Syntrophobotulus glycolicus DSM 8271: one gene and its partner. The protein of the gene in region 2 interacts with the protein of the main gene of each other region in a pairwise test. Links are inferred from orthologs where the notes say so. Each region holds a gene or a part of one and is shown on either strand. Other genes may lie near its edges. The genes, in order: rplL and SGLY_RS15300.

Region 1 (16,146 bases), 2.7 Mb from region 2 along the record:
CAATATCATCCCGGTGTCCTTCTCCCTTCATGATTTCCAGAAGACGGGCAACCGCCGCAATGACATCACCTTTGGTCAGATTACGAACATGACTTTCCACATCCATGTTCAGTTTTTTATTTAGTTTATAACGACCGACTTTAGCCAAGTCATATCGTTTAGGGTCAAAGAATAAAGATTCTAAAAGAGATCTTGCACTATCAACCGTAGGCGGTTCGCCCGGACGCAGCCTCTTATATATTTCAACAAGGGCCTCCTCTGTCGATTCTGTATTATCCCTTTCCAACGTCACTTTGATATTCTCGTCTTCCTCAAACACTTCCACGATCTGAGAATTGGTTGTATAGCCCAAAGCTCTGATCAACACCGTAGCAGGAAGCTTACGCGTCCTGTCCACTCTCACAAAAATATTATCATTAATGTCTGATTCAAATTCAAGCCATGCACCCCTGTTCGGGATAATCGTCGCACCATATAGTGTCTTTCCGCTGGCATCCTTTGTTTCGGAGTAGTATACCCCCGGAGACCGCACAAGCTGACTGACGATAACCCTTTCTGCACCATTAATAATGAATGTGCCTTTTTCGGTCATCAAGGGAAAGTCTCCCATGAAAACTTCCTGTTCTTTAACCTCGCCTGTTTCTTTATTCATCAGACGAACTTTCACACGTAAAGGAGCCGCAAAGGTTACATCTCTTTCCTTGCATTCCTCAACCTCATATTTAGGCTCACCAAGGCTATAATCAATAAATTCTAATACGAGATTTCCTGTAAAATCCTGAATAGGGGAAATGTCATGAAACATTTCTCGCAATCCCTCGTCCAAAAACCACTTATAGGAATTCTGCTGAAGTTCAATAAGATTAGGCATGTCTAGAACTTCTCGTAGCCTGGAATAACTCCAACGTTCACGGGTACCAACTTTAACTGGATAAACCATTTCCTGCTCACCCTTCCAGCGTTTTTTCCCAGCAAGTTATATATTTAGAAGTGACTAATTAAACTCACGCGGAGAAAGCAGATATCAAGACAACCAAAAGCAAGGCTTCTAACCAAAACCTCGCTTCTTCGTCTATGGAACTACCTCAAAAAAATGAGATACAAACTTCCACCATATTATCTCCCAACAATCAAGGATATGTAGATATCTAGCTATAAGACATTTACTAATATTATCAAAACATTGATTGATTGTCAAGGAAAATTTTAAGTTTTTCAGTAAAATAAACACAAGGTGAATTGCAAAATCAAAAAAATAAAAAAGATGCTTTTCCGTTTTTCGAAAAAGCATCTTAAAATATAAGATAAATTACTTTACTTCGACAGTAGCGCCGGCCTCAGTAAGCTTAGCCTTAATTGCTTCCGCTTCGTCTTTAGCGACCTTTTCTTTAACAGGTTTTGGTGCATTGTCAACAAGGTCTTTCGCTTCCTTGAGTCCGAGACCGGTAACTTCCCGAACAACTTTGATGACATTGATCTTGGCCGCACCCGCACTAGCCAGGATAACATCGAATTCCGTTTTTTCTTCAGCAGCAGGAGCAGCCCCGCCGGCAGCAGGAGCAGCGGCTACAACAGCGGCAGGAGCAGCTGCGGTAACACCAAATTCTTCTTCGAAAGCTTTTACTAATTCAGCAAGTTCCAACACGGTTAAGCCTTTCACGGCTTCTAAAATTTCAGCAGTTTTAGACATTTTAAAAATCCTCCTTAAAATAATACCAACATATTGGTATGAATAAAATAATGAATTTTTCTAAGCTTGAGATTCTTTCACCTTACGCACTTCTTCCAATGCATAAACCATTTTGCGAATCGGACCCTGAAGGACATTGACAAGGCCAGAGATAGGAGCCTGCATTCCTGCAAGTACCTGGGCAAGAAGAACCTCTCTGGAAGGAAGAGCAGCCAAGTCTTTAATCTTATCCGCCCCAACGACCTGTCCTTCAACCACACCAGCCTTAATCTGAAGCTCTTTATTTTTCTTCCCGAACTCTATCAGGATCTTGGCCGGAGCAACAGGATCAGCAGAGAAGGCTACCGCAGTCAAACCTTTAAGATAAGGGTCGAGGCCCTGCAAGCCAATTTCATCCGCTGCTCTACGTACCATTGTATTTTTAAGAACACGGTATTCTATACCTGCCTGACGCAGCTCGACTCTAAGTTTAGTCACTTGTGACACTGTCATTCCCCTATAGTCAGCAAGCACTACACCTGATGATTCCTGTAACTTTTCTTTAATCTCGTCAACGATCTTTTGTTTTTCCTCATAATTCGGCATCTAACGCACCTCCTTCCAACCGGTAATCAAAAAACCTCCGCTTTCATGCAGAGGTTTGTCAATGTCATAATCAGAGCAATATCAAAAGACTTCTAATCAAAACAAAGCACCACCTCGGCAGGACATTAAGCTAAATGAAGCACCTACTGTCTTAAGCGGAAATATTTTATTGTCACCTGGTCTATTTTAAACCCTGAAAGCGCTTAAATCAAGCAAGAACTTTCAAAGGGTTAATTTTCACGCCCGGTCCCATCGTGGAAGATACCGTTACACTTCTGACATACTGTCCTTTAGCGGCAGCAGGTTTAGCCCTTGCAATAATATCGGCGATGACCTTATAGTTATCCAACAATTGATCTTCACTAAAAGAAACCTTACCGATAGGAGCATGGACAATACCGGCTTTGTCGGCACGATATTCGATTTTACCCGCTTTGATTTCTTTCACTGCTTTCTCAACATCCACAGCTACCGTCCCAGTCTTTGGATTGGGCATCAGTCCTTTAGGACCAAGCAGCCGGCCAAGTCTACCTACCAACCCCATCATATCGGGGGTAGCGACAGCAACATCGAATCCGAACCAACCCTGCTGGATCTTTTCAATCATATCTTCGGCTCCAACAAATTCCGCCCCTGCAGCTTCCGCTTCTTTGGCTTTCTCCCCCTTAGCAAAAACCAAAACTGTCTGGCTTTTACCTGTTCCATGAGGAAGCACCACGGCTCCACGAATCTGTTGGTCAGCATGACGGGTATCAATACCTAATTTAAACGCAATCTCTACCGTTTCATCAAATTTAGCTTTAGCATTCTTTTTCACCGTCGTTAGAGCTTCTTTTGGTTCAAATAAAGCCTGACTGTCATAAGTCTTGACTGCATCCTGATAATTCTTGCCTCTTTTCGGCATAATCATTTACCTCCTCGTGGTTAAGCGGGATCTAACCCTCCCACATTTTTTGCCCCTTTGGACAAAAACTAATCTTTGATTTCGATTCCCATGCTGCGCGCGGTTCCCTCAACCATACGCATTGCCGCTTCGACACTGGCCGCATTCAAATCGGGCATCTTCAGTTCTGCAATTTCCCTGACCTTATCCCTGCCGACCTTAGCAACTTTGTTCGTATTGGGCTGGGCAGATCCGGAATTAATATTGGCCGCTTTCTTTAACAGAACCGAGGCCGGCGGAGTCTTTGTAATAAAACTGAAAGAACGGTCTTCATAAACAGTAATCTCCACAGGAATGATCAACCCTGCCTGATCTTTCGTTCTTTCATTATACTCTTTACAGAAAGCCATGATATTAACACCATGCTGGCCGAGTGCCGGTCCAACCGGAGGTGCCGGGTTTGCTTTACCTGCATTGATCGCTAATTTCACTAAACCTACAACCTTTTTTGCCACTTCTTACACCTCCTTATCTTGGTAATGCCGTCTTGGACTTCATCATTTATATTCAGTCAAGTTTTTGAACTTGCCCAAACTCCAGTTCTACAGGTGTCTCTCTTCCAAACATGGAAACAGAAACCCTGACTTTGGCTTTTTCCTCCAAGATTTCTTGAATCACACCTATTGTGTCTTTAAACGGACCTGAAATAACTTTGACTGACTGTCCCACATTGACGTCAATCTTATGGCGTACCTTCTCCAAGCCCATTTGACGCAGGATATTGGCTACCTCGTGCTCCAACAAAGGAAGAGGTTTGCTTCCGCTCCCAACAAACCCGGTTACTCCCGGAGTATTGCGAACAACATACCAAGAATCATCAGTCATATCCATTTCCACAAGAACATACCCAGGAAAAACTTTGCGTTTGGAAATTTTCTTTTTCCCGTTTTTCACTTCTATCTCATCTTCCATGGGGACGAGTACTCTAAATATCTTGTCTTCCATGTTCATGGATTCAACACGTTTTTCCAGATTCGTCTTAACCTTGTTCTCATAGCCGGAATAAGTATGAATAACATACCAGTTCTTAGACATTGTCCGAAGGCCCCCTCAATATAATCCAGCAGCTTTTATTTCAGAATACTGGTCAGAGAAAAAGTAAGCATACTGTCAACGATCCAAATAAGCACAGCAAATATACCTACAGTAACAAAAACCACGCCTGTATACACCATCATTTGCTTACGAGTAGGCCAGTGCACCTTTTTCAGTTCATTCCAGACTTCACGAAAAAACACTGTTCTTGCCTTGAACTTATTCGTAAAATTACTGATAAAGCCTGTGGATTCTGTCTTTTTTGCCACTGCCATTCAATCACATCCTTATTACAGATAAACAAAACGCAAAACAATTATTTGGTTTCTTTATGAGTGGTATGAGTCTGACAGAATTTGCAGTATTTTTTGATTTCTATACGATCCGGATCATTTTTCTTATTCTTTATTGTCTGATAGTTTCTGTTCTTGCATTCCGTACAAGCCAAAGTAATCGCAACACGCATTTATGAACACCTCCCCAGCAATAGCTTGACTACTATTTTTGCTAGTCGCACAGACTAATTTAACACAAATTCAAATCCTTTGTCAAGAAAGACTGAAGCATAAATTAGTGAATTGCCTTTTTCTTTAATTGTCCCCCCACGACTTCATGCACATCACTTATTGTCACAAATGCATTTTCATCGATTTCATCAATAATCGACTTCAGTTTAGAAATTTCCAATCGGGTAACGACTGAATACAGGATCCCTTTCAGCTGACCCGTATATGCTCCTCTTCCCTCAATAAAAGTTACTCCCCTCCCTAAACGGGCCAGGAGAACCTCCGCTATTTCTTCGGTTTTTTCGGATACGATCATCACGGCCTTCGATTCTTCCAAGCCTTCAATTGTGATATCGATAACTTTGTAAGCGACAAAATAAGCAATCAGAGAGTACATGGCTCTATCCCAGCCGAATACCAACCCCGCACTGCTTAAAATGACGATGTTAATAATCATGACGATCTCGCCAACCGAAAAACTCGTTTTTTTGGAAGCTACGATCGCTACAATTTCCGTTCCATCCATTGATCCTCCATAGCGTACAACCAGACCTACTCCCATCCCCAGAATAAAACCGCCAAACACTGTTGCCAGCAAAGTATCTTGAGTCAACTGCGGTACTGGATGAAGCACAGTAACTGCTATAGCCAGAACGGTAATTGAAAACAAAGTAGAAAAAGCAAACGTCTTGCCAATTTGCGTATATCCAAAAATCAAAAAAGGAATATTAAGGAAAAATAGGAAAATCCCCAAAGGAAGATCGCTCAAGAAACTGGCCATAATAGAAATCCCCGTTATCCCACCGTCTATTATGGCATTAGGGACTAAAAAAATTTCCAGACCAACCCCGGCAAGAGATGCCCCTAAAAAAAGAAAACTATATCTCTTTATAATTTTAAACAGCTTTTTTTTATTTTTTGTCATTCTATCACTCTTCATATCTTTATATAATCAATTTTACAGCGTGAATACACTTTGTTTTTTCACTTACTCAATGCCCACAGATAAATTATAACAGAAAAATTTATGATTTTAAAATTCCAGCTGTAAGAAAGTGAAAAAGAGAACATAGCAAACGATTTCCAAATCATAGCTATGTTCCCCTTTGAACCGCTAAAGCTTAACTGAACTGGTTATTCTCGACCATGGTTTCTACCGCCGCCAAAATACTCTGCCCGGTAGAAGTGATTTGTTCACCTGATTTCAAAGCATCAGAAATTTGATTGCTGACATCATTCATCTGTTTCCCTAGTTCTACCGCGACATCAGAGATCTCCTTAAGAAGCAGAAGCATGATTTCTTCATCATTTATCGTAGACTTGACAACCTGTCCCGATTGTTCCGCCAGCTTTTGTACCTCTTCAGCCACAACTGCGAAACCCCTGCCATGCTCACCGGCGCGTGCTGCTTCAATAGCCGCATTCAGAGAAAGCAGATTGGTCTGATTTGCGATATCGACAATCTGCTTGGACGCATCGACAAAGCTCTTCAGTTTATCGTTCATCTGATCAATTCTTTCCTTAAGTGCGGAAGCTGTCCTGACGGTTTCTTCAGCTCGGTTCGTAATCCCTGTTAGTGTTCTGGTGCTTTCTTCATTCGCTGTTCCGAGTTCTGTCAAAGAGTCCTTGATGATATTAACATTTTCTTTCAGTTCGTTGGCTTTGTTTAAGCGCTCATTGCTTAGATGCTCAATCTCCTCCAACATGGCATTGGTCTCATTATTCTTTACCGTCTCCGCAAGAACCTTGTTTCTTGTATAGTCCATACAGTTCTCAACAATATTTATCCCGTTAAACACATCTACAACCAGATCATAACAGGTATTACATCCACATGCGGTACAATTAATATTACATGCTGCCTCATCATTTTTATACATTGATTTAAAAATCTGTTCTGCTTCGCTATCTGAAGGGATTCTCTTCGCAGGCACTGCTCCATCCTTGTCATACTCCCGGACAAAATCGTCCAGTTTCAGTTCTTTATCAAACTTTTCACCAATCCAGCGGAACTTTTTGGTTAAACGCCCCTTTGTATTCTTATCAATGGTTTCAGTCTTCATTTGATTAAACTTATGGTCGATATCATCAATCATTTTACGATCGGCACATGCCGCAGACCCAATATTACATCCCTGAGAACAGTTAAGGATGTCCACAACCAGAGGCACAGGCTTTTGGTTGTGGATCCGCTCCTGATAATGGTCTAAATACTCATAGGCAATTTCAGTTCCTTCTATTTGTTTAACCCAGGCATGATCAATCACCGCTTCTATATTCTCTTTCAGGCCACCCGGCCTGCTGTATAAGAAGCCAAGGGACAAATCAATAAAATCAAAATCCTTATCTTCAAAGCTGTTCATCGCCAGCCCATTGTCTTTCATGTATTTTTCAATATTTTTATATGTAACATTATAGGATATGATCCCATTCGTTTTTTCCATTTCATTTTTCTTCGCTATGCAAGGCGAGAGAAACGCAATACTTGAAGAGATCTTTTTATATTTTCTTAAATAGATTGCCGTACACATCATTGGACTGTGAATAGGCGAAAGATAATTTAACAGCCCCGGTTTATACTTTTCCACATATCCGACGATGGCGGGACAAGGCTGGGCGATAACTGAGGTCAGCTTTTTTTCTTTAATCGCTTTTAAATAAGCCCAGGTCGTTATATCCGCCCCAAACGAAACATCATAAATATATTCAACTCCCCTGGCCTTCAGAAAGCCAAATATTTTTTTATAATCCTCAAAATTCGTACGTACTGCGGGTGCTGAGATAACAGTTATTTTTTTACCGTTCTTTAAATCGGCAAAGAAGGCTTCCGTATCATCGTAGAACTCTCTTGCTTCATGATCACAAACTTCAATACATTCACCGCAATTGATGCATAGCTCGGCTTGAACCTTGACTTTAATCTTCCCCTCCTCGTCAGCATAAGCAACATTGGCATCCACCGGGCAATGCCTTATACACTTATTACATCCCTGACATTTTTCTTCGTGAGTATTGACCAAGTCCGTTAATCTTTCTCCCATTGTTTTTTCTCCTTTGTTCATATTCTTTATTTTATTTCGTTATTACATCTTATTTTTAATTTAAAATTAGTTTAAATTTATCATGAAGGAGATTAATCATTTCCATTGGGAAGCTTTTGTCAGAATTGTTTTATAGTTATTTAATTATAAAACCTAAATAGCAAAAAATCACCTATTTACTTATTTTTTCTAAAAATTTATCGAAAATATTTTCGAAAATTATAAAATTATTGAAGAGATTTTCCGGCATATCATTTTGGTTATCACGCTGTTTCACCCCCGCTCATCATAAAAGAATCTATCCAGCTATCTAAAAATGCTCCAAGACTGGTACTTTATTCCCATAAATTGATTTATCCTTTTGATCAATTGATTTTTTTCTCTCTCTTCTCAACATATTGTCATCAAAACGCTAATAAAAATAATTGTATTTGACAAATAAGAAAAAAATACAATATTGGAAACAAAAGGAGGATATTGGCGCAAAATTGGAGAATTATTAATAAAATGATCTATGGGGGGGATTTAGATGGACCCTGTTTACCAAGTTCTGACGGATAAACTAAAACAATTGAAAGTTTCAGGAATTGTCATCAACCCTTGGCTGGCTGTACATAGTTCAAAGTGTTTTACTCCTCATGTTCTCGAATTTCTCAGAATTGAAGCGGACAATCTAGCCGGCCTGATTCTCTCGGATGCCCAGAAAATGCAATACTTTAATTACTTGCCTAATCCCGCTAATTTCCCTAAAGCAGCTCTATGTGAAACTTTTATGTCAACCGCAGTATTCATTGCCCATGAGAAAACGGGCGACCTGTTTGTGGATGAAGATATTGCCAGAGAAGCCATTCTCAGAGTCATTGGTTACTGCAATACTCACGGCATAAGCAACCTTCTTCATTTATATCAGATCACCACAATCTATGACAATCTTAATGCTCTGGTCTATTACAACGGTATCCCTGAACAAATATTTATCAGCGGAGACTGGCATCGCCCCTGGGCAAAACATTTCCTAAATGATGATCTGAAAATGGGTGTATTCACCGGTTTGATGGAGGTCGTCGACCAGAATGGAGAGCGCTGTGTCCAAATCACGCCAAAAGGAACGGAAAACCTTCAGCTCATCCGTCAGATGCTGGAAGCAGCCGGTTATTTTGCTGAACGGATGTCTTTGCAACATATTTCCCAGTTTAACAGGTTAGAGGAATACGAAAAACTTGCGGAAGAAATCTTTCCTGAATTCATGCAATTAAGAAAACGGTTAATTGATTTTACGGGAATAAGGGCGGGAATGAAAGTTCTGGAATTGGGCAGTGGTACAGGACTTCTTACCTTTGAGGCTGGATTGGCGGATCGGATAGGCTTGAATGGGAAACTGGTCTGTATTGATCCTTCCGCAAAGATGATTAACCGGGCAAGGGCCAAACTTGAGGCCGAAGAAAAAAATTGGGTGGAGCTTGGTGTTGGGGTCGCCGAAGAGCTTCCTTTTGAAGATGATCGTTTTGACGCTGTTATCGGTTGTGCTTTTTTACATTTTACCAATCGCGAAACCGCTCTTAGAGAAATGCGCAGAGTAACCCGCTCCGGAGGAATCATTGGCTCTTTCCACCCCTTAGCCTGTGCGTTCAATAGCTTCCCGTTTTTCTCCGAATGGTTTGCCCGAATATTTGAATTAGCCTCTAAACGCCGGGAGCAGCCTAAAAACTTCCTGTTCGGCCCAGAAGAATGTCTTGCGTCTTTCACAGAGACTGGGCTCATTAAGATCGAGCATCAGGAGCCTTTTTCTCCCATGGTCTTTCGAGACCCGGACAAAGTAATCAAACATATTATTCATGGTCTTGGACTGTACCAAGAGGAATTGGCCAATCTTCCGTGGAAAGCCCGTGAAGAGATTATGAACGGGTTAAAAGAACGGGGTATATCGATTTGCCGGAAGTATTCGGAAGAAGAACGTATTATTTATCAGCCGGTTCAGTTTATCAAAGGGATTGTGCCATAAGCCGATGCTATCATCAGCAGAACATCTATAAAAAAGCCTGCAAAACTTAACTGTTTGCAGGTTTTTTCAGCTAAAAATTTTCCATCAGGTAAACTGCATATTTCAAGAATATCTTCCATTACAGCAGTAATGGTGACTAACACGTTCAAGCTCTCTCATTGTCCTCTTCGTCTTCATCGTGTGAACTTATGTAATGCTTGAGCGCACCGACTATTTCCACTACCGTATTGACAAAAGATACACCGCTGACAGCTCTTTCATTCAGGGCGGCAGCTGTCTCAGCGAGATTGGTACCCAGACAATTGAGCGTCGTACCAATTGCATTGACCTGCTCCTGCGTTGATTTGGCAAGATTGCTGGTGTTTTTAATCGCCTCAGGCAAAAATTCCGCCGACTTGGTCAGTGAATCGGAGTTTTTCTCTATGAGCGTCCTGGTGCTTTTGACCAAAATATTGATATTCTTCAAGGTCATGGCGGCATAAATTCCTACCACAGTGACTACGATAACAATCATCAATAAAAGAAAATCAGCAATGGAAACATACATTTTTTACACCTTGAACTCTCATTTTATTAATTTTCGCGAACTGTTCAGACTTACCCCCAAGGTAGACAGATTATGCAGCAATGCCCCTGTTCCCGGTGTTGTTACGCCCGTTAAGCCCAGAGCCAGGATAAATGTATTGAAGGACATGATAAAGGTATAATTATCTTTAATCTTCTTCATGGATTTTCGGCTTAATTCCCGCAAATACACCAAGTCATCCAGTTTGGAATCGAGCAGGATAATATCAGATACCTCTCTGGCAATGTCCGAGCTGTCTTTCATTGCTACTCCGACACTGGCCGCCGTCAAAGCGGGAGAATCATTTACGCCATCTCCGACCATAATCACCGAATGTCCGGCCTCAACCAATGAGCGAATATAGTCGGCCTTGTCTTCCGGCAATACCTGTGCCCGATATTCATCAAGCTTCAGACCGGCAGCAACTGCCTCCGCCGCTTGATGGCTGTCTCCTGTCAGCATGATTATTTTTTTTACGCCCAAGCCTTTAAGTCGGTGAACTACTTCCTTGGCTTCCGGACGCAAAGGGTCATTGATGCAAAACATTCCTGCCAGCTGATTGCCAATAGCCAGATACAGGACCGAATAGGCTCCGCTTTCCTTATCGATTAAAGCCTTTTGCTCAGGTGTTGGAATAACCTTTTCATCATCAAAGATAAAATGCGCGCTTCCAATCAAAACACTTCTTCCGTTTAAGCGTGAAGAAATCCCATGTGCTACCACATATTCCACTTCAGAGTGTTCCTCCTGGTGACAAAGTCCTTCCTCCGTCGCCTGACGTACAACCGCCCGAGCCATACTGTGCGGGAAATGTTCTTCCAGGCAGGCTGCTGTTTTTAAAACATTTTCTCTTGTCTGCCCGGCAAAAGGAATAACTTTCTCTACCTTTGGCTCGGCAACAGTCAGGGTTCCCGTTTTATCGAAAACAATCGTGTCCGCATTGGCAAAAGCTTCAAGGAACTTTCCCCCTTTAACCATGATTCGGTGCCTGGACGCTTCGCTCATCGCCGAAAGAATGGCCAGCGGGGTTGAAAGCTTGATGGCACACGAATAATCTACCAGCAAAATGGAGATCGCCTTGATCGGATTTCTGGTCAGAAGATAAATCAGACCGGAGGCCAGGAAACTGTATTTGACAATTGAGTCCGCCAACTTTTCCGTACGGCTTTGCAATCCTGCTTTCAGATGTTCTGAATTCTCAACCATGTTGAGAATTTTATGAATACGGGTCTCCTTATCAACAGCGTCCGCGCGGATCACAATAGAACCTTCCTCTACAAGAGTTCCATTGTAAACCATATTGCCTTCCTTCCGTTGAATTGGCAGCGCTTCACCGGTCATCGCAGCCTGGTTGATCATCGCTTCTCCACTGATGATTTGTCCGTCGACAGGAATCATCCCACCGGTACGAACCACCACATGATCCCCTGCCATAAGCAAGGACATGGGAATAAGCATTTCCGCCCCATCTTTTTCAACCCAGACCTTATCGATATGGATAGCCAAACTGGTCGCCAGATTATCCTTATATTTCTTCTTCGTCCAATCTTCCAGCAACTCGCTAATTGACAGCAAAAACATAATAGATCCGGCCGTACCATAGGAACGACGTCCGATAGTCACTCCGATCGCCGCCGCATCCAGAACGGCTACATCTATTTTCTGTTTAATCAACAGGCTTTCTAACCCTTTAAGGATAAATTTAGAGGAATCGATGATTCGTAAGACATTACTGATGGGAGCAGGGATAATATAATGTTTAAGTAAAAACCGCCTGACGATGTGCAAGAGTCCTTTTTTAAAGTCGGCATTCCGTTTTTGGACCATCACATACTCTTCCCCCAGATCGGGTAAAGAATCCCGTTTGAGAGCCGTTACCGCATCCAGAATTCCGGCACGTGCATCCCCCTCATATTCGAGCAGAATACTCCCCGTACTGGAGGTTGCTACAGCCTTGTTTACTCCCGCCAGCAACTTTAAATAGACCTCGATCTTTTCCCCCTCTTCCTGTGAAAAAGCGAACTTACCGCTATTTAAGCGCAGACGTCCAGGAAGTTCGTGGGCAATTTTATAGCGCATAGTTCCCCCTTAGTCCGAAACAATTATTCCGATGCCAGGTCTGCATCTTTAGCTTTCACGCGGATTTCACTGACGAGATCCTCGGCTTCCTCCTTGATGGACAGTGCGGCAGCCTGAACTTCATCCTTAAACCGGAGTCCCTTGGCCAGGGTCTTTACCCCAATTTTTCTGGCTTTTTTGCTCTTGAGAAACTTCAACGCCACTAAAGAAGCAACTGCACCACCCGTAAAAAACACCAAATTCTTTTTGTCTACATTGATTTTCATTATATTTTCCTCTCTTTCCTAAATAATGCTATTTAACAAAATGGTAACATATCTTTTTTCCTATTAAAAGAAAATAATTTTGAAAAATGAATTAATTTGTAAAACAAAGGGGTTTAGACCATTCCGGGGAAATGACGAACTGCTTGCATCTGTATTTGTTTTGTTTCGTCTTCTAAAGGATTAAGGAGAAATATAGAGAATTAACAAGTATAAAATCATTAATAATCGAAAATGAGGTGAAATATGTACATCATTGATCGTTTTGAAGGTGAATGGGCGGTTATAACGACAAATGACCGCAAAACCTTTCATCTTCCGAAGGCCCTTTTCCCCGCAGCCAAGGAAGGTGATGTTATTCAGATTAAAGTGATTGTTGATCAGGCCGCCACAGTTCAGCGCAAAGATCGCGCTAAAAAACTCTTTGATCATTTTTTTGATGAGGAAGAATAGGAAGGAAAAAATGGATTTTTTTAATAAAAACCCTTGGCTATTCTGGGTATTATTATTTGTGCTGCCGCCAGTGGGTTTATTTTTTATGTTCAGGACAAAAAAGTTCAATAAACCTCTGCAAGCCGCCCTAACCGTTGCCTTTGGCTTTCTCTTTCTCGTCCAGTTAAGCGTTGCCTTCGGTGATACATCTCCGAGTGCAAGCACACCAACTGCCGCCTCCCCTTCGAGCGCGCCCGCAGCCCAAGCAGCAGGGTCTTTAAGCGTTCATTTCATTGACGTTGGCCAGGCAGATTCCACTCTGGTTCAATCCCCTTCCAGCGTAATTCTGATTGACGGCGGTAACAACGAGGACGGTCCTAAGGTCGTTGCCTATCTTAAAGCCCAAGGAGTCACCGAGTTAGCAGCGATTATCGCTACTCACCCTCACGAGGATCATATTGGCGGGCTGGATACTGTAATCAAGGCTTTTCCGCCTAGGGTTGTTTACCTGCCGAACGCGACTACTACAACACAGACTTTTAATGACTTTATATCCGCAGTCTCTGCATCCGGGGCAAAACGCGTAGAGGCTAAAGCCGGTACACGACTTGATGTCTCTGGAATAACCGGAACCTTTCTTGCTCCAACCGGTTCGAATTATGATGATCTAAATCATTACAGTGCCGTACTAAAAATCACTTACCATAATACTTCGTTTTTATTTACCGGAGATGCCGAATCAAATTCCGAGAATGAAATGCTGAAAAATGGGAACCTGCAAGCAACTGTCCTAAAGGTCGGCCACCACGGAAGTGACTCTTCTACCACACCGGCATTTTTGAAGGCCGTTTCTCCCAAATATGCAGCAATATCCTGTGGAAAAGATAACAGTTACGGACACCCCCATGACGCCACATTAAACGCGTTGTCCGATGCCGGTATTGAGGTTTTCCGTACTGATCTGTCAGGAACGATTGTCGCAACCAGTGATGGAAAAACGATTACTTTCGACAAAAAAGCTTCTCCCGTAAAAGAAAACGCTCCTCCAGCCCCGGTTGCAAAGACTCCAAGCAGCAACAAATCAGATGTAACGGTATATGTCACTGATACCGGACATCAATACCATCGCGACGGTTGCCGGCATCTGTCCAAAAGCAAAATAGAAACCACTCTTTCTAAAGCGAAATCATCCGGATACGGCCCTTGTTCTATTTGTAAGCCTCCTCAGTGATTTAAAAAATTAAAAAACCTTCAGAATACATTCTCTGAAGGTTTTAACTTTCTTTGGTTGCGGGGGCCAGCAACAAGCTGTGTTTAAATTTATAATCCCTCGCGTAGCGTAAGCCTACTATTTAATTCTTTTCCTATTTATAATAACGTCACTGTGGGTGGCAATAAATAGACAATGCCCCGCGCACTTTAAAACAAAAAAGCAGAACCCCGGCCATTTACGAACCGGGTTTCTGCTTATCAAGATTTCTATGATTATCGACACCCCACTATAATATATGTCTTGCCCGGAGAAGTGTGACAAGCACCTCGGTGCTATTTTTTCTCCTGCCACTTATAGACTATCCCGCCATTATCGCTACATGCCTTAATCAGATCACCCAACTTCTCTGTTACTTCCCCAACTCTTACATCTTCAGGACAGCCTAATACGCCAATAAACTTAATTCCATTTGTTTCTTTGAAAATACCACTTAATAAATTTTCTGCATAATATTCTAATCGTTTCTTTACTGTCTCAACAGTGGGGGCAGTAGCACCGGCGCCGTCAAGGAATATGAAAAAATAGGCATCCTCTACCCTCTTAGCTTTGCAATACATCACAAACTGTGTCATTTCCCCAATGTGGACTTTCCTATCTCCCGTAGATGAGTGTTCTATTATAACAAGCTTGTTTTTTTGTTCGTCGGTAAACACAAGGTCGGGAGAATAACGATCGATAGAATCACTCCTAAACTTCTCTATTCTTTTCATACCTTCAATTTTGAAATTAGCCTTAAAGGTAGCATCCTTTCCTCGTTTATTCACAAGCAATTCGCCAACCTCTATGTCTAGATAAGTACAAAGCTTATCAAGGAGATCCTGCGGGTAGTGTTTCGTATCATTATTGTACATCCTACGCACAGTTTCAAACCTGTATTCTATGTCACCTGCCACTTTACGAATAGACAATCCTTTTTTATCTATGATTTCTTTTAGCTTTGATTTGACCATGATATCACCTCAAATCAATTATAAATATACTCTAAAAAAGTGTCAATATCCTATTGACTCCATTAAGGAGTCATGTTAATATGTGCTTACCGACACTAATCAAGAGGCAAACATAAAGGAGGATATAAATATGTATTACAAAATCACTGTTGATAACGGGCATTTCCCGCTGGTCCGAGATTGCTCCACAGCACATGAAGCATTTGGATGTATCGAGGAACTCTCAACCGGATTACTTCACAATCTGCCCTTTGACATGGACGGAATAATGGAAAATCTCATGAGGATGAAAAATAACGATCTAAGTAAGACTAGGGTTCATGGGTACACAATCGAAAGAATGGAAGGTGAAATCTAAAATGGCAAAAATCTGTTTCAAGGCTAGGGTAAACCTTTCCAGTGGATACGCTCCAGTAAAGTACATCACCAGGACAATTGAAATGGAACTCCCTAAAGATCGGTACGGGTTTATTCTTTTCAATGAACTGCACAAGCCTTTGCGCGAATATTTTTCAAAAAATATCGTTTCTAAGATTCCCGAAAGAGTGTCTGGTTTTAATATTCTTTGGTATCAGGTTAAGTGACTCCCCACCTGCTGCCTCAGGCGTTGCCTGTTCTAACAAAAAAAGCCCGAGGACATTACATCCCCGGGCTTTGTCGTGCTATGACTACTCCGTTTTTACTGCTGCTGTCGCGGTACTGGTAGCACTCGATACAAGCCAACCGCTTTTTTTATTCAGTTTTTCAACCACTTCATCAATGAGATTACTTACAGTATCGGT
Region 2 (16,206 bases):
GGCAGGATGGATTTAGGGGCATTGGTCGCCTTTACTCAATATGCCATGCAAATCATGTTTTCCATGCTGATGTTTTCAATGATGTTTATTATGGTCCCGCGTGCCCAGGCTTCGGCCGCAAGAATCAATGAGATTTTGAACAGCCGTCCGGACATTGAGGACCCCAGACAGCCAAAGACCGTCCGGGAATTGCGAGGCTTAGTGGAGTTCAAAAATGTCACCTTCAGCTATCACGGAGCTGAGCAGCCGGCCCTGAACGACATTTCTTTCACGGCTAAACCCGGAGAGGTCACGGCGATTATCGGGGGAACGGGTTCGGGGAAATCCTCTCTGGTTAATCTCATTCCGCGTTTCTATGATGTCGACAGCGGCAGTGTGCTTGTTGACGGTCTTGATGTCAGAGAAATCTCTCAGGGAGAGCTGCGTGAAAAGATCGGACTCGTTCCCCAGAAGGCCGTACTTTTTTCAGGCACCATTGCCGATAATATCCGTTACGGGAAACCTGACGCTTCCGGGGAAGAAATCAGGGAAGCTGCGGAAGTGGCCCGGGCCGCCGGGTTTATCGCGGAGATGAAGGATGGCTTCGAGACTTTGATTGCCCAAGGAGGAACAAACCTGTCCGGAGGGCAGAAACAAAGGCTTTCCATTGCCCGGGCCCTTGTACGCAGACCGGAGATCTATATTTTTGACGACAGCTTTTCCGCTTTGGATTTTAAAACTGATGCCGAGCTGAGAGAAGCACTAAAAAAAGAAACCCTGCAATCAACAGTATTGATTGTGGCTCAGCGCATCGGGACGGTGATGGATGCTGATCAGATTATTGTTTTGGATAACGGAAGCATTGCCGGAACAGGAACACATCAGGACCTGTTAACAAGCTGTGAGGTTTATCGGGAGATTGTATCTTCGCAACTGTCAGGGGAGGAGATCGCATGAGCGGGAAACACAATGAACAAAGGACGCGATTTAACTCGCGGAGCGGAAAAACAGGAGGCACGGGCCCAAAAGGTCCGGACGAGGCCTTGGGCAGACCCGTTGAAAAAGCCAATAATTTTAAAGGTACGCTGAAACGGCTTATCCGCTATTTTAGACCTTATAAAATCAATATCATCACTGTTCTGATCTTTGCTTTGTTCAGTACGACGTTCACTATAGTGGCCCCGAAAATAAGCGCCAAAGCCATTAACAAGCTGACTGACGGTGTAGTGGCCAAAATCGCTTTGAGCCAGGCAGCTTCCGGAGACCCGGGCATTTCGATGGCTCAGGCCCACCTTTCGCCGGATAAACTAGAGTACCTGAACAGGGTGATTCAAGAAACGGGAGGAAAGGTTGATTTTTCCTATATCGGATATATCCTTCTTATTTTGCTTGGAGTGTATGTTCTCAGCGCTTTATTCACCTTTGTGATGCAGTACGTGATGTCCGGAGTCGCTCAGAAAACAGTATTTGAAATGAGGCGGGATGTCGACGACAAGCTGGCTAGATTACCATTGAAATACTTTGATTCCAAAACACATGGAGAAATTCTCAGCCGGGTGACGAACGATATTGATACCATATCTTCTACCTTGCAGCAAAGCTTGACCCAGCTGATCACATCGATACTGCAAATCATCGGGTTTATTGTGATGATGCTGAGCATCAGCCCGCTCTTAACCGTGATCGTTTTAGTCACCCTTCCGCTCTATGTAGGATCAACCGCCTTTGTCGCCAAAAAATCGCAAAAGTATTTTGCGGCCCAGCAAAAGGAAATCGGAGAGCTGAGCGGGCATGTGGAAGAAATGTATACCGGACACAAGATCGTGAAAGCATTTGGTCATGAAAGACAATCTGTGGAAAAGTTCAATCAGATTAATGAGGGACTTTACGATGCCGGATGGAAAGCCCAGTTTGTCTCCGGAATCATGTTTCCGCTCATGAATTTTGTCAGTAACCTTGGTTATGTCCTGATTTGTGTGATCGGTGGCATCTGGGTGGCAAAAAACAGGCTTAATCTGGGAGATATTACGGCCTTCATCTCATATTCCCGCTCTTTTACTATGCCCATCATACAGACCGCCAATATCGCCAATATTATTCAGTCAACCATCGCTTGTGCCGAACGCGTTTTTGAGGTGCTGGATGAGCAGGAGGAGATTCCTGACGGTCCGGCGGCCGGAGTATTGCAGTCTCCCCGGGGTGAAGTCGAATTTGAAAGGGTCAATTTCAGATATCTGGACAATGAACCATTGATCGAAGACATCAGCCTTAAGGTCCAAAAGGGGGATTCGATTGCCATTGTGGGGCCGACAGGAGCGGGAAAAACAACCATGGTAAATTTGCTGCTGCGTTTTTACGAAATGAATGGCGGGGCGATTAAAATAGACGGGGTGGACATTCGGGATATTCAGCGAAAGGCCTTAAGAGGCATGTTTGGGATGGTCCTTCAGGATACCTGGCTTTTCAACGGCACGATCAGAGAAAATATCGCTTATGGCCGGGAAGGGGCGTCAATGAAAGATATTGTCCGGGCCGCAAAGGCTGCCCATGCCGATCATTTTATCCGGACCCTGCCTGACGGCTATGAGACCATACTGAATGAAGAGGCCACAAATATTTCCCAGGGACAAAAACAGCTTTTGACCATAGCCAGGGCGATTCTGGCCGATCCGGCGATTTTGATTCTTGACGAAGCGACAAGCAGTGTCGATACAAGGACCGAAGTTCTCATTCAAAAGGCCATGACCAATTTGATGGAAGGCCGAACAAGCTTTATTATCGCCCATCGCCTGTCCACCATCAAAGAAGCAAAAACAATCCTGGTCATGAATCACGGAGCCATCATCGAGCAGGGAAATCATCAGGAATTGCTTGCGCGGAAAGGGTTTTATTTCGAGCTTTACAACAGCCAGTTCACACAAAAAGCGGTCGTCTGAAAAAAGCGAAAGTCGGTATCCCGATATCCAAATAATCCATCAAAAACCGTCAAAGGGGGACAAAAAGTGAGCGTAGGGCCTTGCCCTCTGTTTGGAGAGGGCAGGCCCTACGCGGTTTTTGGCAGCCAGGCTATCGTAGCGTTTTATCAAACGCCTTAGACCCTGTAGCTTTGCGCCCCCGGCTTTCACCGGGTTTGCCCTTGGCAATATATTCTGTTGTTTTGGTTACTTTGTTTTTCTTACACCGTTTTCATCAACTTCATAACCATCTATTTTGGTACTCTTGGCAAGAGAGCCATCGGCATTGAAGTAATACCACTTGCCGTCGATCTGAAGCCATTTTCCAACAATCATGACACCATAGGTATCAAAATAATAGCTTTTCAAATCTCCATTTGTTTTAATATCTTTCCATCCCGTTACGGCACTGCCGTCTGATGACAGGAAGAACCATTCGCCTTTGGCGTTCTGCGTCCAGCCGCTTGCGAAGGCACCCCCGCTGCTGTCAAAGCAGTAGACCTTGCCTTCCACAGTCTGCCATCCGGTAAGGGCTTTTCCCTCTTTAAAAAACATCCACTGGCCGGAATCATTTTTTACCCAGCCCTGGGCAGTGTCGCTGAAAATCATCAATTCAACAAAGCGCCGCAGCACTGCCGAAGCCTCGGCACGGGCAGCCGTTCCCTGCGGGTCGTAAAAGTTATTGTTTTTGCCTTGGAGGATACCCGCCATCTGAATGCGCTTCACGGAAGGAGCCGCCCACGCGCCAATTTTGGCGTTATCGGCAAAGGTGTTCTGTGTGTGAACCTCCGGCAGCTTGAATCCGATAACCGTGGCGTACCTGTCCATCATAACCGCCATCTGCTTACGGGTTATAAGGCCGTCCGGATCAAACTTGCCGCCGCCGATACCAACCAGAATATTATTCTTCACGCTCCATTCGATATAGCCCATATAGTAGGAGTCGGTTTTCACATCACTGAAGCTGGATTTCTTGTAAGCGCTGATGTCGGCATTTGCCAAACGTCCGAGTGCTGTAACAAACATCCCCCGTGTCATAGGAGCATTGGGGGAAAATGTTGTGGTGCCGGTGCCGGCCAGAATACCCCGGTTTGCAGAAAAGAGAATATCTTCCTCCGCCCAATGCCCATTAATGTCGGTAAAGTTAAAGCCGGCCTTGTAGGCTATGCCATAAGTGGAGAAATGGCCGGTGGAAAACACGACCGTTCCGCGCTTTGCATCATAGCTGGAATCGGTGAGATAGGTCACTTTGCCATTTGCGTCCACATACACGGCACAAACGTTGCCCGCTGCCTCGCCCTCTTGCAGGGTATAGGGAATCTCCACACTGACTCTGCCCTTGCCGAAATTGGTCACGGATTTGCCGTTGCCATAAGCCGCCTTGAAATCAAAGGTTGGCCGGTTGCCGATGGCGGTCTTTGCGTCGCCGGACAACTTTGCATTGTCCATGCGGGTGGCGGAAAGCTGTACGTCAGCCTTTGCCTGCCCATTCATTTCCGTTACCGCCGCAAGGTTGATTCCGAGGGTAAGATCGGGGCGGTCAATAACCAGCTGAACGCTGGCAATCTTATTACCAATGACCTGCTCCTGTGTCGTTTTGGGCAAATTGACCGTCACGGTGCTTGCGTCCTTGCCGCCTGTCGTGACATGAATCGCCGCTGTAATATCGCCCGCGTTCACACCTTTTTTTGCCGCGACAGCCTTTGCGTCCGCAAGCGCATCGGTAATGTTTTTATCGGTAAGGCTGACATTAGCGTTGCCGTTATTGTCAACCGCGGCTTTGTTTTCCGTGCTGCCGCTGACAGGCTCAGTAGGCTTTGTGGATTGTACAGGTGTATAGGAGCCGCCGCCCGAGCCGCCGCCGGTTCCTCTTGTATAACGCGTCGCTGTGATGGCGATGATTTTCTGCTCTGTTGTTTCGCTTTGTCCGCCCTTGGATACCGTAACGGTAAAGGTATAGCTGCCGTTTGTACCGCTGGGTTTTGCGGCAGTTCCCACTGTCGGCGGGGTGTAGCTGACCTTAGTTATGGTGACTGTAATAGCGCTGTTACCCACTGCCGTTTCCGCAGTGTTTTTCAGTGCCGTTTTAATCGCGTCCTCATTCGTTGCCGCCGCCTGGGTCATATTGGCGTAGCCTGCGTTCTGCGCGGCGGTTTTCGCCGCCGCAACGGTTGCAATGTCCGGGTCAGGAGCAACCGTCACAGTGGCGTATGCGCCTGCCTCATGGGTAGCGGTGGTTTTTACACGCACGTAGTAGGTTCCTTCGGAAAGGCTTGTGGTTTCAGTTGCGGTGCAATCCTGCGCATTGGTAAAGCCGGTATTATCGGCATATTCCATAGCGGCGCTTGTGCCGGTGATTTTGCCGTCCGTGCCGCCTGCACTGCTTGTCGCAACGCCGGAAAGCCCGGTAGGAGCGGCGGGGCCGTCAGCCTTTGCGATGCTCCATGAGATGTTCGTGGCTGTGGTCGTGCTATCATTCCACGCATAGCCGGATTGCGGCGTTGCGGTGGCGGTGTAATCGCCTACCGCTGTTGCCTCAAAAGTTCCGCCCAGGGTATAGCCGGTTCCTGCGCTCACGCCGCTCAGAACACTTCCCGTCCATTGCAGGCCGGTGTTTGCGGCGGGTACGGCTATCTTCGTAACGCCTGCCGCAACCGTCACAGTGGTGTATACGCCTGCCTCATGGGTAGCGGTGGCTTTTACACGAACGAAGTAGGTTCCTGCGGAAAGGCTTGTGGTTTCAGTTGCGGTGCAATCCTGAGCATTGCTAAAGCCGGCATTATCGGCATATTCCATAGCGGCGGTTGTGCCGGTGATTTTGCCGTCCGTACCGCCCGCACTGCTTGGCGCAACGCCGGAAAGCGTGGTAGGAGCGGCGGGGCCGTCAGCCTTTGCGATGCTCCATGGAATGCTTTGGGGTGTGGCCGTGCTATCGTTCCACGCATAGCCGGATTGCGGTGTTGCCGTGGCGGTGTAATCACCAACCTCTGTTTTCTGATAATCTCCGCTCAGGGTATAGCCGATTCCTGCGTTCACGCCGGTCAGAACACTTCCCGTCCATTTCAGGCCGGTGTTTGCGGTTGGTACGGGTATCTCCGTAATGGATACCTCCCACTGTGCAGTTAACCCGGTCACGGTTTTGGGCACAGCTACACCCGCAGCGTAGGTTGTTGTACTGTTCGTATCCTTCCAGTTGGTAAAGGTCTTGCCCTCGGGTGCTGTCAGCCCTTCGCCGCTTGGCGCTTTGAAGCTATTGCCCGCACAGATGATTTTAATGTTCGCCGTATCGCCCTTCAGTGTGCCACCGTTGAGGTTCAGTGTGACGGCTTTCAGTCCGTCATCGCCCAGTGTGTCAGGCTCCAGTACCTCAAGGGCGGGACGGAAGGCGTAGTTCGGATCGGTACTCATGTTAAAACTCCAAGTGCGCGCGCCGGAGAACCCCCGCATAGCGCGGTATAATGAAACAGTTTCAGAAGTATCCTGCCCCCAAGAGTATTGGGCACTCCAATTTTTGATCCAGCCTGTTGTATTGTCGGTTGAATTTGCTTTATCCAAAATCTGATCCCACTCGTTGGTGGCCGGAGAGCCTTTACTGTCCACTTCACTGCTGCCTGCGCTCAAGGCGCGCAGCTTGTAGTTTCCATCAAAGGTTTTGCCAAAGATGAGGCCGTTCGTACTCAAGGTATCCCAACTGATGTTGTTGCCAATATTATAATCCCCCACAAACAGACTGCGGTCGCTTGCGGTTGCTGCCGCTGATGCGCCCGTGTCGCCATTGCTGCTGCTTTCAAGTCTGTACGCAGTCACCGTACCCACGTAGGTAAAGGGCACATAGTGCAGAGTTGTGTCCGGCAGGGCAGTGTTCACCGTGCCGATGTTGCCCGTTTCTCCCGATAGGTCAAAGTAGTAGGTGCCGCCGGCGGCAAGGTCGAATTGCTCGGCGCCGCTTGCCTTTGGCTCAATCTTAATATATTTTAAACTGGTAATGTTGCTGCTTGTCAATTTTACCGTGGCGGCATTGCTGCCGTCTATAAGAGTGCCAGCCGAAACCTGCACGCCTGCATAGCTGGGCACCTTACTCATTGCAACAGTGCCGCCCTTGGCAGTTACCTCGCTGCGGCTGATGGTGATACTTTGGATAAAGGCGGTTATGCCTTTGCTTGCGGAGGCAGTGCCGCCCTCGGCGGTTACTGTGGCTCCGCTGATGGTGATACTGCCGTTACCGGCGTATATGCCGTGGCTTGTGGAGGCAGTGCCGCCCTTGGCGGTTACTGTGGCTTCGCTGATGGTGATACTGCCGGTATTGACGTATATGCCGTAGCTTATGGAGGCGGCAGCGAGGCTCTCGGCAGTTACTGTGCCTCCGCTGATGATGATATCGCCGGTAACGACGACTATGCCGCAACTGTCACGGTTACTGTTGTTGCCGGTGGCTTCGAATATGGCACTGTCCTCAATGGTAAGGTTTCCGGTACGGACGAATATGCCGTAGACGTCGCTGATGCCGCTACTGGCGCCGGTGCCGCTGGTGGCCTTTACATTGGCGGCGCCGCTGATGGCAACGGTGTTAGCGCTATAGATGCCGTAGCTTTTGCTGCTGCCGTAGCCGCCGGTGGCGGTTACCCTGGCGTTTTCTTTAATGCTGACGGTGGTAGCGTCTATGCCGTAGCTGCCGGTGGCCTCGCCGCCGGTGGCGGTTACTACGGCGCTTTCTTCAACGCTGACGGCGGTAGCGTATATGCCGCAGCTGGTGCTGGCCTCGCCGCCGGTGGCGGTTACCTCGGCGCTTTCTTCAACGCTGACGGCGGCGGCGTATATGCCGTAGCTGGCGGTGCCGGTACCGCCGTTGGCGGCGAGTGTGCCACTGCCGCTAATGGCAAGGCTGCCCCCCGTATAAATAACGTAGGTTTTCCCATCGCTGCCGTTATCCTGCGCAGTAATGGTGTTCGTGCCCGACAGCACAATGGAAAGGGAGCCCGTGGTGTAAATGCCATACTTATTATTGGAACCATCTGTATACGCGCTTGTAATGGTTGCACCGTTGAGGGTCAGAATATTCTGGTCAGCGTCGTAGGTGACGGTTCCCTCAATGCCCGAGCCGCTTACAGCACCTGTGGCGGTCACCTGCGTTCCGCCCACCCAGAGGTCTGTGCTGCTGAGTGCGATCGTTGCACTCAGCGCACTCAGCGCCATAGAGCCCACCGTCACAGTAATTTCCGGCAGGTCGGCGCTGACCGTATAGCCTTCAATTACCGGTGTGAATACATAGCTGCCCTTGGTGTCCATGTCGTAATCAGCAGAAGCCCATGTCACAGGAATTTCCACGGTGTTTTCTTCCCATTCAGAGCCGGTGGCAGCTTGCACTTGAATCGGCTCGTCATGATCACCGTCGGCAGACGGCTCCTGCGCGTCGGACGGTGTGCCGGCAAGCTGATGGTCAGAATCTTCCGCTGCGGGGGTGGTGCCGCCGTTGTCAGAAACGGTACCGCCGTCCTGGGTATCAGAATTGTCCGCAGGTGCCGAACTTTCGGAATCCTGCACGAGTTTTGCTGTCCGCACCGTGGCGGTCAGTGTCTGGGGCAATTCTAAATTTTCCAGCAAGGTGCCAAGTGCCACCGCCTTTTCTGTTTCTGCAAGCGGCTCAAAGCTGGTGATTTCACCGCTTTTACCTAATGCGCCCGTTTCCTCCGCCATAGCCGAAACCGGCAGCAGGGTTACGACCATGCACAGTGCCAGCGCGACGCTTAATAATCGTTTTTTCATTCCTTCGTTCCCCCCTGTTTCAATTGTTTTTTGGGATAATAGCACACGCCCACGTCCAAAGCGCGGGGCTTGTCCAGGTGAAAATCCGCGTAGACGCAGTACCAACAGGTTTTCTCCGCCGCACTGCTACGTGGGGTAAAGGCCGGGCAGGATTGTCTTGGCCAGACATTGCCATCCGGATTGGGGGCTGGAAGGGCCTGATCTTCCTTGCGCCGGGTTGTTTCGCTCATAAAAAAATCGCTCCCTTCTGCTTCGTGATTTCCTGAAGGCAGGATAGCACAAAACAAAAGGAAGCGACCAATTTTTACTTAAAAGACTTGTTTTTCTACTTAATGTTCAAAGATAAGTGCAATATTTCCTCTTGACAAAGGAAGCCGGATATGATTAGATCAGCAACCGCACATTAAAAATACCGTTCTCCACCCGATAGAGCAGCTCGCCGCCGTTTTCCCGCACAAAGGCCCGGATACGTTCACCGCCCCAGCCATGTCCTTCCTCCCGGACGGTGGGATAGACGTTTTCATCCAGCGGCACCTCCCCGGAATAAGGATTCTCCACCTCCAAAATGAGCTGACCGGTGTAGACGGCGCGGACACGGAGCCGGCGCTCCCCTTGCTGGCAGATCACCTTTTTTATTATTTAATGACCATTACGGGGACTTCGGCATGAGTGACCAGGGTACGGGCCACACTGCCCAGCAATAATCCCGCAAAGCTGCCCAGTCCCCTGGTACCGCAGATAAGCAGATCAGCCTTACAGGAAGCCGCGTGAAGCAAAATCTCATTGACCGCGTTGCCGAAGAGAGAGTGGGTCGTGACATGAACCCCTTTCCCTTCACAGATCGTACGCACTTCTGAAAGATTGATTTCGATTTCCTCTTCGGCTTCCTCTCTTACTTCAGGAGACGCGTAGGCTCCGGCGGAACGCATACTGATGGCGGAAGGAACCAGAACCATGACGACGTCGACTGTCGCCTGGCTGAGCTGTGCCATATGAATCGCCCAATCCAATGCTTTTTTGCTGTGTTCCGAACTGTCATAGGCGACGACAATTTTTTTTAAAGCAATCATTTTTTCCAACCTCTTTTCCTCTTTTGTTCTCTTATTCTTCCTTTAATAAATCACTTTGCTCCTTGGTAAAAACATAGCGGTCTTTGCCCGCGCAAATCCCAAAATAAAGAAGGAGCGCAGTGGCGGCTACCCATAAAATCATGGAGGGGGTCCAGGTCTGGAAGCGGTCAAACAAGAAGCCGAGCAACGCGGGGCCGGCGGCTGCCAGCAGATAACCGACCGACTGGGACATGCCGGACAGCTCGGAAGCCTGCCTGCCGCTGGTCGTGCGCAGGCCGATAAAGGTGAAGGCCAGGCTGATGCTGGCCCCGGAGCCGGTGGCGATCAAAGCAATCCCCAGCACCAACAGTGAAAAGCCTCCGCCAAAAAGGAAGATCAGCATTCCGGATAAATAGATCAGACAAACGATGGCGGTGATACCGCGCTGATCGCTGTAGCGGTCGGCGAATACGGGAGCAATAAAGCTGGCGGGGATGGCACAGATTTGATAAAAGGTCAGCATCCAGCCTGCTGTCGCCGTACTTATCCCATAACCCTGGAGGATGGCCGGAAGCCAGGCAACCACACAATAAAAAAGGAAAGACTGCAGTCCCAGGAAAAGGGAAACTTTCCAGGCCAGAGAGGAGCGCCAAATGGATGCAGCCGGAGAATCCGCTTCTCGTGAAACAGCAGAATGGTGATGTTTGCGGAGCTGCGGCAGCCAAATCAGGAGGGCGATCAGGATCAGCCCGGCGGAAGTATCCAGCGTATAGCGCCATCCCAGATGCAAGCTGCTGGCCAGAGGGATACTGATTCCGGAAGCAAGTCCGCCTGAAATAAACATTGAAACACTGTAAGCACTCGTGACGATCCCAACATTATCCGGAAAGTTCTGTTTGATGATGCTGGGGATGAGCACATTACCAGCCACAATTCCCAGCCCGATAAAAAATGTTCCGGCCAGTAAAGCGCCAGTCCCTCCCGCGGAGCGCAGCAGCACACCGGCGATTAAGATCAGCAGCCCGATCAGGATGCTGCGTTCATTGCCGATTTTGCCGCCTAACTTGGATGAAACTGCTGAAAAAGCAGCAAAGACAAGTAAAGGCAATGTCGTCAGGAAACCGGCCAGCCCGTTTGAAATGCCGAGATCGGCCCGGATTAAACTGACCAGAGGACCTACGGCGGTCAGAGGGGTTCTTAAACAAAAGGAAACAAGTATAATTCCTGCGATGAGTACGGCTCTTTTTGTGTTCATGGTACCTATTCTTCTCCTTCGCTATCCTGGATTATTACAGCTCAATTATGAGGGCAAAAATTGATAAATAAAAATACATATTATAATATATACCTATAATCAATTTTATATCAATCGCCAAGGAGATATCTATGGACCTGTTGCAGCTCAAATATTTTCAGGTTGTTGCCCGGACCGAACATATGACCAAAGCGGCCCGCGAGCTGCAGATTGCTCAGCCCGCCCTCAGTGTAACCATTGCCCGCCTGGAAGAGGATTTGGGCGTACCCTTATTCGACAGGCAGAACCGCCGTATTGTCCTTAATCCGTATGGGAGAGCGTTTCTCCGCAGAGTGGATACCGCGCTTGCCGCGCTGGGGGAAGGACGGCAGGAGCTTGCGGATTTAGCGGGAATGGAGTACGGCATACTGTCTATTGCCACAACTTTCCTGGATGAGGATTTCAGTAAAATGATCGGTTCTTTTGTCAGCAGGCATCCTTCCATGCGTTTTCGGATCAGGCAGTTATCGGAGGACAAGACCAAGCTGCAGCTCCTGACGGCGGGAGAGGTTGACTTCGGCTTTATCAATCAGACCGTTCAAGGCCCTGATATCGCCAGTGTCGCCCTGCTTTCGGAAGAGCTGCTGCTGGCCGCCCCGCCTGGGCATCCCTTCGGCGGCTGCCGGACGGTTTCCCTCTCCGATCTGGCCCCTGAATCCTTTGTGCTGCTGAAAGAAGGACACAGCATTCGGAAACGCTGTGATGAACTGTTTGAGAAGGCGGGATTTTTCCCGAAAGTCGTGTGTGAATGCGATGAAATCGGCGCGATAAGAAATTTGGTTCATGCCGGGCTGGGGATCTCCTTCCTTCCGGAACCGTCCAGTCAAGCGGCCGCTTTTCCGCTGACTTTTGTCAAAAATAAAGAACTGACATACCGCAATACCCTTTTCCTCGCCTGGAATGAAAAACGCTATTTATCTAAAGCCGCCCTTAAATTCAGGGAATATGTGGTCCGGTACTACACGTAGTTGGTTTGATATGGAAGCAAAAAAATAACCGCCCCTGCTCAAGGCGGCGGTTATTTCTCAGGAACTAACGATTTTGCCCAGCCGTTTTCCGGTTAGACAGCTATTGCCAGCATAAATGAATCCTGGCTAGTTATCGGATCTGAAGCCGGTTCTGTTTTCGGCTCTATAGTCCGGTCTGCTTTCTGTTCCGAACGATGTTCTGGTATCCTTTCGATAATCGGATCGGTTATTTGCCCTGTTGTCCGGCCTGTAATTTTTCCTGTAATCGGGCCTGCTTTCCGGTCTGCCGTCTGTTTGCCGGTTGCGCCTGTTGCGTTGATAATGGCTGGGCTGTCTTGATTTTTCATATCTGGGGGTCCGGGAATAAACAGGAGCTTCTTCAGTCAAGCTGACCGGGGTCGTATTCGGCTCCTTGGTTAAGAGCTTTAAAGCGGCGGCAAGAAGGGCTGTGGAGTCATTGGAAGCAAGAAGCTCATCAGCCAGCTCCGTATAACGGCGGCTTTCAGGATCTTCGCTGGCCTTCATCAGCAGGTCAACGGCCAGACGCTGCTGACCTTCGAGGACTTCGTGAATGGTCGGCATCGGCTTGCGGACAATCCTTCTTTTGGTAACCTGTTCAATCAATCTCAAATGGTTGAGTTCCCGCGGCGTCACAAAAGTCACGGCCAGACCGGTTTTTCCGGCTCGTCCCGTCCGGCCTATTCTGTGGACATAGCTTTCGGGGTCCTGAGGAATATCAAAATTATAGATATGGGTTACACCGCTGATATCAAGGCCCCTGGCGGCGACATCCGTCGCCACAAGGATGTCGGTGACTCCTTCTTTAAAATGTCTTAAGACACTGTCTCTTCTCAGCTGAGTTAAATCCCCGTGGATGCCCTCGGCAGAATAGCCCCTCTTATTTAAGGCTTCATAGAGCTCATCCACCCGTCTTTTGGTCCGGCCGAATACGATAGCAAGATCAGGGGACTGAATGTCCAGCAAACGGCAGAGTACATCAAATTTCTGTCTTTCAGGCAGTTCAACATAGTATTGTTCGGTATTGGGAACGGTAACTTCCTTCGCTTTGATACTGATGAATTCAGGTTCAAGCATGAAACGCTTGGACAAATTGAGAATGGATTGGGGCATCGTGGCAGAGAACAGCAGAGTTTGGTGTTTATGTTGAATTTCGCCCAGGATGCTCTCAATATCCTCAATGAAACCCATGCTCAGCATTTCATCCGCTTCATCAAGAACGGCCATGGAAACATGGTCTAAGCGTATGGTATGGCGGCGCATATGGTCCATAAGGCGGCCGGGAGTGCCGACGATAATCTGAGGCCTGTTTCTCAGGGCCCGGATCTGCCTGTTGATATCCTGTCCCCCGTAAATCGGCTGAGCGTGGATGCCTTTAAATTGGCCGATCTTATTGATTTCTTCGGCGACCTGGACCGCCAGCTCCCGGGTAGGGGTGACGACAAGTCCGCCGATGCCTTCGGCATGCCGCTCCAGATTCTCGATCATCGGAATAGCGAAGGCGGCTGTTTTGCCTGTTCCGGTCTGGGCCTGGCCAATAATATCACGTCCGGCCATAGCAACCGGAATCGTTTTTTCCTGGATAGGGGTAGCCTCCTCGAAACCCATATCGGCGGTGGCTTTAATAATAAAATTGCTTAGGCCCATGTCAAAAAATGTTGACATAAAAAATTTCTCCTTTTAAAAACAATTATCCTCATGATGATGAACTTGAGAAAAAATATTAAGACCTCCCTGACATAAAGCTAAGGAGGTTTGCGGATTTCCTTATTAGCAGCTAGCTCGACTTACTAATTTATTATAAATGTTAGGCCTGAAATGTCAAGTCCGGCTCCGGGCAATAAAATAGGAAAAATTCTGGAGAAGTTGAACAGATTCCTGTACAATACAGATAGATCCGAATAATTTTAATTGTTGGCAGAAATCAAATGAATGGTTAGGGGTGATTGATGATGGCTTTACCTCCTTTTTTGGCACATTTGGAAAAGAATGACCCAGCCTTTGCCGAAGCGATTGAAAAAGTATTCTCATCGTCTATGGCGCCGGGAGCCCTGGACAATAAAACCAAGCTGCTGATCGCTTTAGCTTTGGACGCGGCGCATGGGTCAGTTCCCGGTGTTTCCAGCGTAGCGGGGCAGCTGCGGGCAATCGGAGCAAAAGATGAAGAGATTGCCGAAGCTTTGCGTATTGCCTATTTTGCTTTTGGGAATTCTATTCTTGGGGTCTCAGCCGCGGCCTTTCCCGGTAAATCATCGCTGTCTGAAAATTAATTTGTGAAGAAGATGAGGAACGAAAGGTTTTGAGCAGGATTCTTGTTTTCTTTTGCCGAAACTATATTGCCAAATCCGCCTGGCTTGCTTAAAGGTAAAATTTCTTTTTGAGTAAAGATGATGAATGGGGGAAATACTATGTCAAACTTGAAAATTATGGTTGTCGGAGTGAATCACCGCGTCAAAAACGCCGCTAAAGTTCAAAATTTACTGACTCAATATGGCTGCCTGATCAAAGTAAGACTTGGTCTGCATGAACATATCGAGGCTGTGGCGGGGGAAGCATGCTCGCCCAATGGTTTGATTGTACTCCAGGTTGCCGGGGATTCTGAAGAACTTGAAGTATTTTTGAAGGAACTGAACAGCATTGAGGGAGTAAACGCGAAAATCGTTGATGTCGGATTCTGATCAAGGTACACAAACAGCCTGCAAGAATAGCCGGATTACCTGCAGGCTATTTACTTTAATTAAAAATAATTTTATATTTAAATCAAAATTAAAAAGGAATTTTTCAAAATTAGTCTAATTTATCAAATAAGATTAAACGAATTTTAGACAGGAATCGGGAAGGAGGAGTGAATTACGGATTCAAAAATATTCCGCCGCTTAACTTACGGCTTGTATGTCATTTCGTCCCTGAAAGAAGGCAGGATTAACGCGCAGATCGCGAACACGGTCTTCCAGATCACATCCGCGCCCTTGATTGTAGCCATAAGTATTAATAAAGAGAACCTCACCCATGAGTACATTCAGAACAGTAAAGTATTTGCCGTGAATATCCTGCCTGTTTCCACCCCGCTGGAGATGATCGGACATTTCGGCTTTAAATCCGGCAGAAATCTGGATAAGTTCGGGGAAGTTGCTTTTAAGCCAGGGCAGACCGGCTCGCCGCTCCTAACCAGTAACAGTATCGGATATCTGGAAGCCGAAGTGATTCAGAGTACGGAGCTGAGTACCCACACCGTGTTTTACGGTCAGGTGATGAATACTGAGGTCTATTCGGATGAAGAGCCTATGACTTATGGATTTTACCAGCAATTAAAAAGAGGGACAGCCGCGCCGGCCAGCCCCGCCGCAAAAAGCAGCCGGTCGGAGCAAGCTGAAAAAGCAGAGTCAATAAAAAAAGAAAATTTAATCAAGGAGGGTCCAACCATGCAGAAATATGAATGTCCGGTTTGTTCTTATATCTATGATCCCGAGAAAGGCGATCCTGATTCAGGGATTGAACCCGGCACCGCCTTTGAGGCTTTGCCGGATGATTGGGTATGCCCGGTTTGCGGAGTTGATAAGAGTCAATTTCAGCCGGTCGACTGATTTTAAGGAGAGAAAAAATGAAACCGATTCAAGTAAAAGATAATGTCTACTGGGTAGGCGGGATTGACTGGAATATTCGCACCTTTCATGGTTATCTCACTCCGCGCGGGATGACCTATAACGCCTATCTGATTGTGGATGAAAAAATAACCCTGATTGACACGGTAAAACATTATATGTTTGAGGAAATGATTGAACGAATTTCCGCGATTGTTGATCCGTCCAAAATTGATTATGTCGTGTCAAACCATGTGGAAATGGACCACTCCGGGGCATTGCCCAAGCTTATGGAGATTTGTCCCCAGGCCGTGGTTTTTACTTCCGTTAATGGGGAAAAGGGCTTGAAAGCGCATTACAGACCAGATTGGAATTTCCGGGTCATGAAGTCCGGGGAGACCATCAATTTGGGCCGGAAAAGCCTGGCTTTTGTTCATACTCCGATGGTTCATTGGCCGGACAACATGGTCACCTACTGTCCGGAGGACAAGATCCTGTTTTCTAATGATGCCTTTGGACAGCATATTGCTTCAACCCAAAGATTTGATGAAGAGCTGCCTTGCGACATCATCATTGAAGAAGCGGCGAGGTATTATGCGA

What was found.
Region 1: the proteins of SGLY_RS15300 (region 2) and rplL interact in binary tests that used the Escherichia coli proteins (3 or more experiments, as listed by UniProt). The link is inferred for Syntrophobotulus glycolicus DSM 8271 from one-to-one orthologs.

The regions. Positions count from the first base shown.
Region 1 is NC_015172.1:378,714-394,859, reverse strand. The notes cover bases 1-2,935. They hold rplL (50S ribosomal protein L7/L12), read right to left. Parts: upstream 1,691-2,935; coding sequence 1,310-1,690; downstream 1-1,309. Other genes in these bases: rplA (50S ribosomal protein L1), read right to left, coding at 2,484-2,935; rplJ (50S ribosomal protein L10), read right to left, coding at 1,751-2,275; rpoB (DNA-directed RNA polymerase subunit beta), read right to left, coding at 1-940. In the rest of the region: more of rplA, read right to left, coding at 2,936-3,179; rplK (50S ribosomal protein L11), read right to left, coding at 3,248-3,673; transcription termination/antitermination protein NusG, read right to left, coding at 3,726-4,253; preprotein translocase subunit SecE, read right to left, coding at 4,289-4,528; rpmG (50S ribosomal protein L33), read right to left, coding at 4,570-4,719; SGLY_RS01975 (YitT family protein), read right to left, coding at 4,824-5,684; SGLY_RS01970 ([Fe-Fe] hydrogenase large subunit C-terminal domain-containing protein), read right to left, coding at 5,881-7,800; SGLY_RS16930 (class I SAM-dependent methyltransferase), read left to right, coding at 8,330-9,802; SGLY_RS18030 (hypothetical protein), read right to left, coding at 9,775-9,945; SGLY_RS01960 (hypothetical protein), read right to left, coding at 9,948-10,349; SGLY_RS01955 (heavy metal translocating P-type ATPase), read right to left, coding at 10,368-12,446; SGLY_RS01950 (DUF6110 family protein), read right to left, coding at 12,470-12,712; SGLY_RS01945 (DUF3006 domain-containing protein), read left to right, coding at 12,956-13,162; SGLY_RS01940 (ComEC/Rec2 family competence protein), read left to right, coding at 13,173-14,372; SGLY_RS17350 (helix-turn-helix domain-containing protein), read right to left, coding at 14,687-15,364; and more genes. UniProt on the Escherichia coli protein: The binding site for several of the GTPase factors involved in protein synthesis (IF-2, EF-Tu, EF-G and RF3). Is thus essential for accurate translation.
Region 2 is NC_015172.1:3,095,184-3,111,389, reverse strand. The notes cover bases 8,050-11,044. They hold SGLY_RS15300 (universal stress protein), read right to left. Parts: upstream 9,767-11,044; coding sequence 9,332-9,766; downstream 8,050-9,331. Other genes in these bases: SGLY_RS15295 (CynX/NimT family MFS transporter), read right to left, coding at 9,798-11,000; SGLY_RS15305 (GHKL domain-containing protein), read right to left, coding at 9,081-9,323; SGLY_RS15310 (hypothetical protein), read right to left, coding at 8,693-8,926; SGLY_RS17965 (hypothetical protein), read left to right, coding at 8,298-8,522; SGLY_RS15315 (S-layer homology domain-containing protein), read right to left, coding at 8,050-8,258. Also shown: SGLY_RS15325 (ABC transporter ATP-binding protein), read left to right, coding at 1-936; SGLY_RS15320 (ABC transporter ATP-binding protein), read left to right, coding at 933-2,915; more of SGLY_RS15315, read right to left, coding at 3,141-8,049; SGLY_RS15290 (LysR family transcriptional regulator), read left to right, coding at 11,132-12,007; degradosome RNA helicase CshA, read right to left, coding at 12,134-13,690; SGLY_RS15280 (carboxymuconolactone decarboxylase family protein), read left to right, coding at 13,975-14,295; SGLY_RS15275 (CPF_0552 family protein), read left to right, coding at 14,434-14,703; rd (rubredoxin), read left to right, coding at 14,875-15,609; SGLY_RS15265 (FprA family A-type flavoprotein), read left to right, coding at 15,627-16,206.